4 regions of the Glutamicibacter sp. NPDC090743 genome follow, and region 1 is predicted to be linked to each of the others. Evidence: riboswitches for the same ligand, from Rfam matches in the RefSeq annotation. Region 1 holds a riboswitch; each other region holds the start of a gene.
What was found. Region 1 has a riboswitch for S-adenosylmethionine ahead of ACIQTS_RS16345 (hypothetical protein). Riboswitches for the same ligand answer to the same signal wherever they lie in the genome.
Positions count from the first base shown of each region.

Region 2: another riboswitch for S-adenosylmethionine. It lies ahead of ACIQTS_RS12595 (OsmC family protein); the one in region 1 lies ahead of ACIQTS_RS16345 (hypothetical protein).
Region 3: another riboswitch for S-adenosylmethionine. It lies ahead of ACIQTS_RS14125 (methionine ABC transporter ATP-binding protein); the one in region 1 lies ahead of ACIQTS_RS16345 (hypothetical protein).
Region 4: another riboswitch for S-adenosylmethionine. It lies ahead of ACIQTS_RS05780 (flavin reductase family protein); the one in region 1 lies ahead of ACIQTS_RS16345 (hypothetical protein).

Region 1 covers NZ_JBIVXE010000008.1:44,544-46,740, forward strand. Annotated here, with positions in the region: gene ACIQTS_RS16340 (VIT1/CCC1 transporter family protein) at 1-944, opposite strand, end outside; gene ACIQTS_RS16345 (hypothetical protein) at 1,000-1,266, opposite strand; SAM riboswitch class IV at 1,283-1,396, opposite strand; gene ACIQTS_RS16350 (DinB family protein) at 1,464-2,051, opposite strand; gene ACIQTS_RS16355 (helix-turn-helix domain-containing protein) at 2,185-2,197, shown strand, end outside.
Region 2 covers NZ_JBIVXE010000005.1:361,020-363,216, forward strand. Annotated here, with positions in the region: gene ACIQTS_RS12590 (DEAD/DEAH box helicase) at 1-1,037, opposite strand, end outside; SAM riboswitch class IV at 1,178-1,299, shown strand; gene ACIQTS_RS12595 (OsmC family protein) at 1,331-1,882, shown strand; gene ACIQTS_RS12600 (L-idonate 5-dehydrogenase) at 1,959-2,197, opposite strand, start outside.
Region 3 covers NZ_JBIVXE010000006.1:234,180-236,376, forward strand. Annotated here, with positions in the region: gene ACIQTS_RS14120 (methionine ABC transporter permease) at 1-276, opposite strand, end outside; gene ACIQTS_RS14125 (methionine ABC transporter ATP-binding protein) at 293-1,099, opposite strand; SAM riboswitch class I at 1,183-1,272, opposite strand; gene ACIQTS_RS14130 (NAD(P)H-binding protein) at 1,556-2,197, shown strand, end outside.
Region 4 covers NZ_JBIVXE010000002.1:506,842-509,038, forward strand. Annotated here, with positions in the region: gene ACIQTS_RS05780 (flavin reductase family protein) at 514-1,014, opposite strand; SAM riboswitch class IV at 1,109-1,225, opposite strand; gene ACIQTS_RS05785 (long-chain-fatty-acid--CoA ligase) at 1,602-2,197, shown strand, end outside.

The DNA of each region.
Region 1 (2,197 bases):
ACCGAGACGATGATCGCGGTCATGCCGGACAGGCCAAGGATATACGGCAGGATCGGCACCACAGCACCGGAAGCAAAGAGGAAGAACGAGGTGGCCGCCGCACCGGTGGCCGAACCCAGCTCCTGGTGCTCCTTCTCGAGTTCTTCGCCGCGACCCTCTGGGTTCAGCGAGAAGTCGGGGTTGCAATCGCAGGTGAACAGGCCCATGCGTTCGGCGGCCCGGTGCTCGGCATCTTCATCGCTCATGCCGCGGGCCTTATAGATTAGCAGCAGCTCGTTGGCGTCCAGATCAAGGTTCGGGGCCGCTGTCAGCGTGACCTGGGTTGGGCGTGAAGCTGTCAGCAGCTCGCGCTGGGAACGCACCGAAACGTATTCGCCAGCTGCCATGGACAGTGCACCGGCCAGCAAGCCGGCAATGCCGGAGAACAGCACGAAGGTCGCTGAAACACCGGTCGCACCGATGCCCATGATCAACGCGAGATTGGAAACCAGCCCGTCGTTGGCGCCGAAGACCGCAGCACGGAAGTTGCCCGAAAGGCGCGCACGGCCTGCTGTAGCAAGCGCGCGAACGACTTCTTCGTGGACCTGTTCGTCGGCCGCCATCTGCGCGGTGGCGTCCTTGTCATCGCGGTAGGGCGAACTGCTCTCGGAGCGCTGGGCCATGGCCAGGACGAAGACCGAACCGAAATGCAATGCCAGGAAACGCAGCATGGTGCGGCGCAGCGACGGGCGGACTTCCTTGACATGTTCGCCGAGCAGGACGCGCCAGTGGGATTCGTGGCGTGCTTCCGCCTCTGCCAGGCCCAGCAGGATTTGCCGTTCCTGCCCGGTTTTCTTTTCCGCGAGGGCCCGGTAGATGGAGCCTTCTGCGACTTCATCAGCGAGATACTTGCGCCATCGCTGGATCTGCGCTTTGGTAGGTTCGGTTGCTGAGTGCTGTGACATCGCGAAGATGACTCTCCTGGAACATGGAGTTTCCCAATGAAACCCGTGGATCGGATCAACTACCCAGTTTAGTCAGGGCTCCTGCACTTGGGAATTTGGCAAGACTAAAAGCAAATCGCTTGCCCGCAGGATCTCCGGCGACTGGCACCACCAGCAGCAATTCAGATGTGGCCGGGTCGAAGGTCGGCCGGCGGGCACAACGAGCAATGAGCTGTTCAAGCCTGAGCGGATCTGCAACGTAGCAGGTGCGCCAGCGGCCTTCGGCCTTGAACTGCACTTGGCCGGTCTGGCGGTCGATGACGGGCAGAATCGGATATGCCATGGGACGTCAACTCTCTTGCGCGCTCTTGCCCGTGCACCTGTTGATGCGCGGACCGCTTCCTCATCCGAACCACCCATGAACTTGGGGTTGGTGCGCGGCCAGTCGGAGCTTGGCGCCGCGTCTCGTGAAGCAACATTTCCGATGGTACCGCCGGTGGCAGGGCGCGGTGAAGTCCGAATGCGTAATATGACTGCGGCTCAGCTGCCCGGGGCAAAGGCATTGGCCAGTTGCTGCAGCTTCTCGCGTTGTTCGGCCCATTGCCCCGCGGTGTAGCCGGGCAGCAGATCCAGTTGCGCGGTCCAGCCAGCACGGCCATCGAGCTGCTCGCGGATAATATCCAGATGCCCTGCATGCCGGGAGGTCTCGGCGAGCGCATGGATGAGCAGGTGATCCAAGGTGGTTTTGCCAGCTGGCCCCCACCACGGTACCTCTACGGGACAGTCCAGGGGCAGGTCGCTGATGGCTTCATCGGCGAAGGCGATGGCTTTCCGATACAGGCCGATCAGCTGTTGCGCATCCATATCTGCTGGCGGGAGGAAATCCGCGTCGGGATCATGCGGCGCAATGAATTCGCGAACGTAGCGGTCATCGGCCCTGCGCTTGAGGCAGGTGCCGAAATATTCGTATTCATTGATCGCCAAATGGTGCAGTACTCCCAGGATATGGGTGCCTGTGGGGGTGAGCGGAGTGCGTGCCAGGTGTTCGGCGAGGCCTTCTGCCTTGTAGATCGCATTCTCGCGCGCGTCGTTCAGGTACCCGCAGAGCTTGTCCTTGGTGCTGTCCATGGACAGAGTCTAGTGAGCGCTGCAGCCTCGCGGTAGAGGGCGCGGTGTGTTTACCATTGGTAAACTTGCCCCGCAGGCCTTGAAGCCAAAGTGGTTGCGGTTGTTGCTGCAGAAAACGTCGAGGAGCCAAACGATGAAAACCTTGC
Region 2 (2,197 bases), on a different contig from region 1:
TCAACGCCTTCCTGCGGGATGGATTGCGCACCGGATTCAATAAATGTGGCCAGTTCCTTCGTGACCGGTTCAGCGAACCGGGCCAAACCGATTTCCCTGGCCTTCGGCAAGGGGCTGGACGCGTAAGTCAACAAGGTCGGCGGCGTGCCTATGGGCAAGAGGTAGACGTGCTCTTCGCTCGGCCCGCGCAGCTTCCCTTCCATGCTCAGGCCATGTTCACCGCGACGCACATCCACGTGTGCCATGGCTGGTTGCTCGCTGAACTCCACCGGGGCCTTGGCCGTAGAACCACCGTTGACGATCTGCACTCCAGCTTCACGCAGGGCTTCGAACGCATCCAGCAGGTCCTGGCCTGGAAGATCCATCAAGGAGATCCACTCCTTGGGATCCCACGAATGGCGATAAGTATCTTGTTCAACGTGTTCACGCAACCGGTCCAGTTCAACGACCGCACGACGCTGCTTCTTGGAGAACCGCGCATCAAAAGCAACATTGCGCCAGCTGATCCCGGTTTGGATCCAGGGGCTCTTGGTTCCCTGGCGGGCCGGGCGTGCCTGCAAGGTCAGCGCGTCCTCGCCGCCATAACGGGGTTCGCTGACCACTTTCAGGATCAATCCCAGCGGTTCTTCGACAGCCAGCGGCTCATCGGAAATGACTGGAAGCAGACGGTCAAGGGTACGTTCCCACTGCGGCTTGCTATTGCGTTTCCATGCGTGGGGATCCACCCCGGAGTCGGAGACGAAGAAGCCCTGGTCTTCTTCGGTGGTGACCTCGATGAGCAAGGCGGCGACATCTTCACAGGACTGAACCCCCGGATGCTTCCCGCAGAAGCTGGTGAAGCTGATATTGCCCTCGGTGATTTCCAATTGGGCCATCACCGATTCGCGCAGCACCACACCGGAGATGCGGGTAGATCCCGGTTGCATTACCCGGTTGGCGATCTGCACTTTTCCGGAATCACACAGGAACTGGCCCAGGTTGTATTCGGATTCGGTCACCAAGGTCTGGGCCGCAGAAAGTGTCAGCTGGAATTCCATACTCGCCGTTCATTGTTCGTGCAGTGGGCGCCCGAGAGCTAGATTCCATCTTAGCGAGCCGGAAAGCAAGATGCCCGGTGACGAAAAGTTACTTCTGCCCTTTACCCGCGGGCCCTGTAACCGATAGAAATTAATCACTGAATCACGAGTTCCACTCTTTGAGCCCTGGCTGAGTGGACGGCAACCCTCCTGCGTCATTGTGCGGGGTGCCCCAGGTGAAGATTCGACGCATCTTGACAGCCAAGATGCGTAAGCGATGGCGCCCCTTGCGCCAGAAAGGGGATCAATTCCCCATGACTAATGCAGCATCTGCCCCAACCGTATCCGAAGACCGCGCACAGCGCCTGCAGGAAGCAGGCAAGGGCTGGGGCGAACGAATTTCGGCTGCCCCGCAAAGTGCCCAATTGACTTTCACTGTGGAGGGCGAAGGCTTCGATTCAGTAGCCAGCAACATTGTCTCGGGCAAGCACACCTTCCAGGTCGACGAGCCAGCTGCCCTGGGTGGCAGCGACCTGGCCGCAAGCCCCGTGGAATACGCGCTCGGAGCGCTCATCTCCTGCCAGGTTGTGGTCTACCGCTTGTACGCGCAGAACCTCGGCATCCAGGTGGACGACGTGAAGATCCAGGCCAATGGCCACCTCGATGTCCGCGGACTCTTTGGCATCGACCAGACCATCCGCCCCGGCTTCTCGTCGGTGGATCTGGACATCCGGATTGCCGGACCGGAATCAGCTGAACGCTATGAAGAACTGCGCCGCGCAGTGGATGCCCACTGCCCGGTGCTGGACCTCTTCGCCAATCCGGTGCCCGTGACAACCGCGGTAAGCATCGCAGAGTCCAACTAGAGTTCGCTGAAGCAAAGAGCACCGCGGCGGCCCCTGACTTCAGGGGCCGCCGCGGTGCACTTCTAGCTGAAGCCAACTACTGCCCCAGGAAGTTCAGCAGGACTTTACCGGAGCGAGCCGAATCCTTCGCCGTTTCAAAAGCTTCAAGCGAATCGGCGACCGCGAACTCGTGGGTAACCGCCTCGGAAACCTGCAGCGACCCGTCGGCCAGGGCAGCAAGCACCTGGTCGATTTCGTCGTTGAAGCGGAAGGAACCAACCAGTTCCAGCTCGCGGGTAATAGCCAGCGAAATGAGCGCCGGCTGTTCTCCAGAGG
Region 3 (2,197 bases), on a different contig from region 1:
CAGGATGAGGAATGGGAAGGAACGGATTGTATTGACCAGCCCGTCAACGATTCGGTGCAGTCGCGGACGTGGGCGCAAACCGTTGGGAGACATCGAGTAAAGCCAAATGCCCAGCGGGGTTCCCAGGAGAATCGCGATCGGGATGGAAACCAGCAGCATCGCAAAGGTCTGCGCCATGGCGACCCAGATTTCCGGGGCAAGTTCGATGATGCGGTCAAAACTGAAAGCTGCTGCGTTGCCGTTGCTCGTGGCTAGCACTACTGACGTGAAATTCATTGGTAATCCAGGTTCTCTATACGCGGGCTACGGTGGCAGCGACGGCTTGGTCCTGCTTTGGCTGGCGGTTAAGCGTGAGTTCGTCACTGATCAGGTAGCGGCCGATTGGCGTCACTGGTTCAAAGCCTGGTTCTCGCAACGAACTCAGGGCGAACTCTTCAACTACCGCTCCGTCTTCCATGACCGAAACCTTGTCGGCAATGGCCTTAATAACGTTCATCTCGTGGGTGACGATGACTGTGGTGATGCCAAGGCTGGCGTTGATGTCACTGAGGTATTGCAGCACCGACGTTGTCGTTCTAGGATCCACAGCACTGGTTGGCTCATCGCACAGCAGGACCTTGGGCTCGGTGACCAGCGCGCGGGCAATGGCGATGCGCTGTTTCTGGCCGCCCGAAAGCTGTCCTGGATAGGCGGCAGCCTTGTCAGCGAGGTCCACTATGGACAGCGCTTCCAGCGCACGTTCACGGCGTTGCTTTTTCGGAACACCAGCGAACTTCAGATTCAGCTCGACGTTCTGTTGCGCGGTGCGATTGTTCAGCAGGTTGAAGTGCTGGAAGATCATCCCGATCTCATGACGCTGCTTTCGCAGGTCTCCTTCACTGAGCCCGGTCAGTTCGACGCCATCCACGATGACCTGGCCCGACGTGGGACGCTGCAGCAAATTGATATTGCGCAATAGCGTTGACTTTCCCGCACCGGAAAATCCGATAATTCCATGGATGGTTCCGGCCTGGATTTCCAGCGAGACATCCTTGACGGCCGTGAATTGATCTTGGCCCTTGCCGAAGGCGGTCGTTACGTTTTCAAGACGAATCATCATCGCTCCCTTGGTGCTTGGTTATGCGGAGCGCACTTCGCGAAAATCATCTGCGTTCCACAGATTTTCCGTCGCGAAGTGAAAGTACTCCATCGGTTCTGGCTGTAGCACCGCTCCCTCTCGGGTGGTTGCTGCGACGTCGTTGAGCCAGATCTCTCAGTCGCTCTGGATGGTGTGCGTTCGGTTGTACGAGCCGAACAATTCAAGTCTGGAGTCCACGCCCGCAGGCCGGCAAACGTTACTTCAATCGGCGTCATCAAGTCATAGTCCGGACGGATCCACGCTGAAATCACGCAATAATCCACGTAGCAATCTGACACATTTCGCTACTTCCCCTCTTTGTGACGAAAGCCTTGCAGTTTCTGCCCATCTCTCGCTGGCTTGTGCCAGCAATCTTGGGTGGGGAATTCAGCGATGCCTACGGTGGTTGTAGCAGATGCAGACCAACGAGAGGACCCCATGAAGATCGCAATTACCGGTGCCACCGGACAGCTTGGAAATCTAGTCATCGACGCGCTGCTGGCGCGCGGGGCGAATGCCGCTGATCTGGTCGCCATTGGCCGCTCCGAGCAGAAGCTGGAACCGCTCGCAGGCAAAGGCCTGGAAACCCGTGTTGCCGATTACAACGCCCAGCCAACTCTCGTGTCCGCACTCGAAGGCATAGACAAGCTGCTGCTGATTTCGGCCAGCGAGGTGGGCCAGCGCGTTGCCCAGCATGAGAACGTCATCAATGCCGCCAAGCACGTGGATGTCTCGCTGATCGCCTACACCTCCATTGCCAACGCCCTGTCCGGCGGCATGAAGCTCGCCGAGGAGCACATCGCCACCGAACGGCTGCTGGCCGGATCCGGCATCGACTACGTGCTGTTGCGCAATGGATGGTACATCGAGAACTACACCGACCAGTTGATGGGCTACCTCAACAGCGGCACGGTGCTCGGTGCCGCCGGCGACGGCAAGATCAGCGCTGCCGCCCGTGCAGACTATGCGGATGCCGCTGCGGCCGTGCTGCTTTCCGAGGAAGACCAGAACGGCAGGATCTACGAGCTGGGCAGCGACAAGCCATTCACCCTCGCCCAGCTTGCTGGCGCGGTTGGCGCT
Region 4 (2,197 bases), on a different contig from region 1:
TTAATGTGTGCAACGACTCTGCGGGCGAACCTGGATCAGCGACTGGGCTGCCGGCGCACTCTCGCCACTTCGCGTCCGCGACGCGCGCCAGTGAAGACGCCATAAAGCGCCGGTTTCATTTGTGATGCGCAGCCTTTGCATGGCTCGGAAACCCCATCCGAGGGTTGCCGGCAATTCGCTGCCACTCTGGTCCAGCGTGCAGCGAGGATCCATGAGCTACCTGCGCGGTTCTGTTCGACAGCCCAGGCGGGTGGCGGATATGGCGAGTTCAAGGTTTCTCGCGACAGATACTTTGATGACGAGGTTATCGCCAAATGCCTGGGGCAGCTGGCCCAAGATGGCAGGCCATGAGATTGCCAGCCATCTTGCCACGTCTTCAGGGTGGCGAGAGAGAACGGGCATTGCCGGTGTCGAGGGCTGCGGGGAACGGCTCAACCCGCCCAACCGGAATTCAAAAAGCTCCGGCCAGATCGATGATTTGATCTCGCCGGAGCTTTGGAAGATGCGAAGCGCTTATACGAGCTCAGGAATCGGCAGCGAATGGAACCGCGAATCATGGAAGATCTGTGGCGAGTGCTCGGAGGTGCGGTGCCCGTGGACTTCCATCAGGACTACCCAGTGATCCCCCGCTTCGACCTCGTTGTAGATCGAAGTCTCCAGCCACAACGTGGAGTCGTTGACGAAGAGCGCGCCCTGATCCGAGGAATAGGTATCGATTCCGCGGAACCGGTCGCCATTTTTCGACGCAATCTGAGCGCAGACACCATCATTGCGTTCGCTCAGCACTGAGACGCCAATGCGGCCAGCTTCGCGCAGCTTTGGCCAAGTGTTCGAGGACTTCTGCACGGCGAACATCACCAGTGCAGGTTCGAGGGAAACTCCCACGGTAAACGATGAAGCGACAATTCCGGTCTTCACGCCATCCAGTTCTGCACAGAGGGCGGCTACCCCTGATGGATGCTGAGCGAAAACCTTGCGCAGGGTCAACGGGTCAAGTTCAAGATTCAATGACATGGCTCGATTCCTTTGGGTCTTGCCCACCGCGCAGTAGCCTGCAAGCATTGGCTTCTCGTTACTCGAAGCCGCTTGGGCTGAAGTTCCGCGCCGTGTGCGGTACTTGTTCCAGCACATTTTGTGTGGAACCGAATCCTCACCTGGAGCACCCCACTACCGTTGAGAGGGTTGCCGATCAGCAAGCCAGGGCTTATAGCTGATGCTCTTGATTCTGTTTAAAACGATATGGCTCATGACGAACAGCCGTCAAACATTTCACTTCGCAAATCGCAATATTCGACGCAATATTCGATCCAAGGCCCCGCCAGAAGTCCTTGGGCAGTCTTTTATTCGCCATACGCCGCGCTTCTTGAACGCCTCGGCCCCATGATCGCAGCAGGCTTCCGCCGCTCTTGATTCGGCAGAACACTAACGCCTCCCCTGGGCTCGGTGCCCTGGCGCGAATTCCCTACCGCCCACCGTAATGAAACTTGGTTTCCCGGCATGACGCTGAGGTTCATGCCACTATTGGTCATGGAGTGCATTGAGTCACACTCCTGCTTATTGTTCTCCGTAACCATCGATGACGATTGAGGAATAGCCACACCATGGTAGAGATTCAGGCAAACCATTCAGAATTGACCCCACTGCGTTTCTTGGAACGCACAGCCGAGGCCTATCCGAAGAAGACCGCCGTCATCCATGGAACTCGCAGCTTCTCCTATGAAGATTTCGAAGCACGGGTGCACCGCTTTGCCCAGGCGCTGAAGGCTCGCATTGAGCCGGGCGACCGCGTGGCCGTGCTGGCACCGAATACTCCCGAAATGCTCATGGCGCATTACGCCGTACCGCTGTCAGGCGCAGTCCTCGTTGCCCTGAACACCCGACTTTCGGCCCACGAGCTGCAATACATCATTGATCATTCTGCTGCCAAGCTGATGCTTGCCGACACAGAGCTGTTGGAGAACACGAAGACCCTGCGCCGCGAGAACCCAACGCTGGAGGCGCTCATCGAGATCACCGATGACCAGTACGCCGGAGAACGTCCGGACGTGCCCGTGGACGCCACCTTGGACGAGCTAATCGCACAAGCCTCGGATGAAAGACTTCCCTACGCCATCGCCGATGAGCGGGCTCCGATCACTCTCAATTACACGTCGGGCACCACCGGCAAGCCGAAGGGTGTGCTCTACTCGCACCGCGG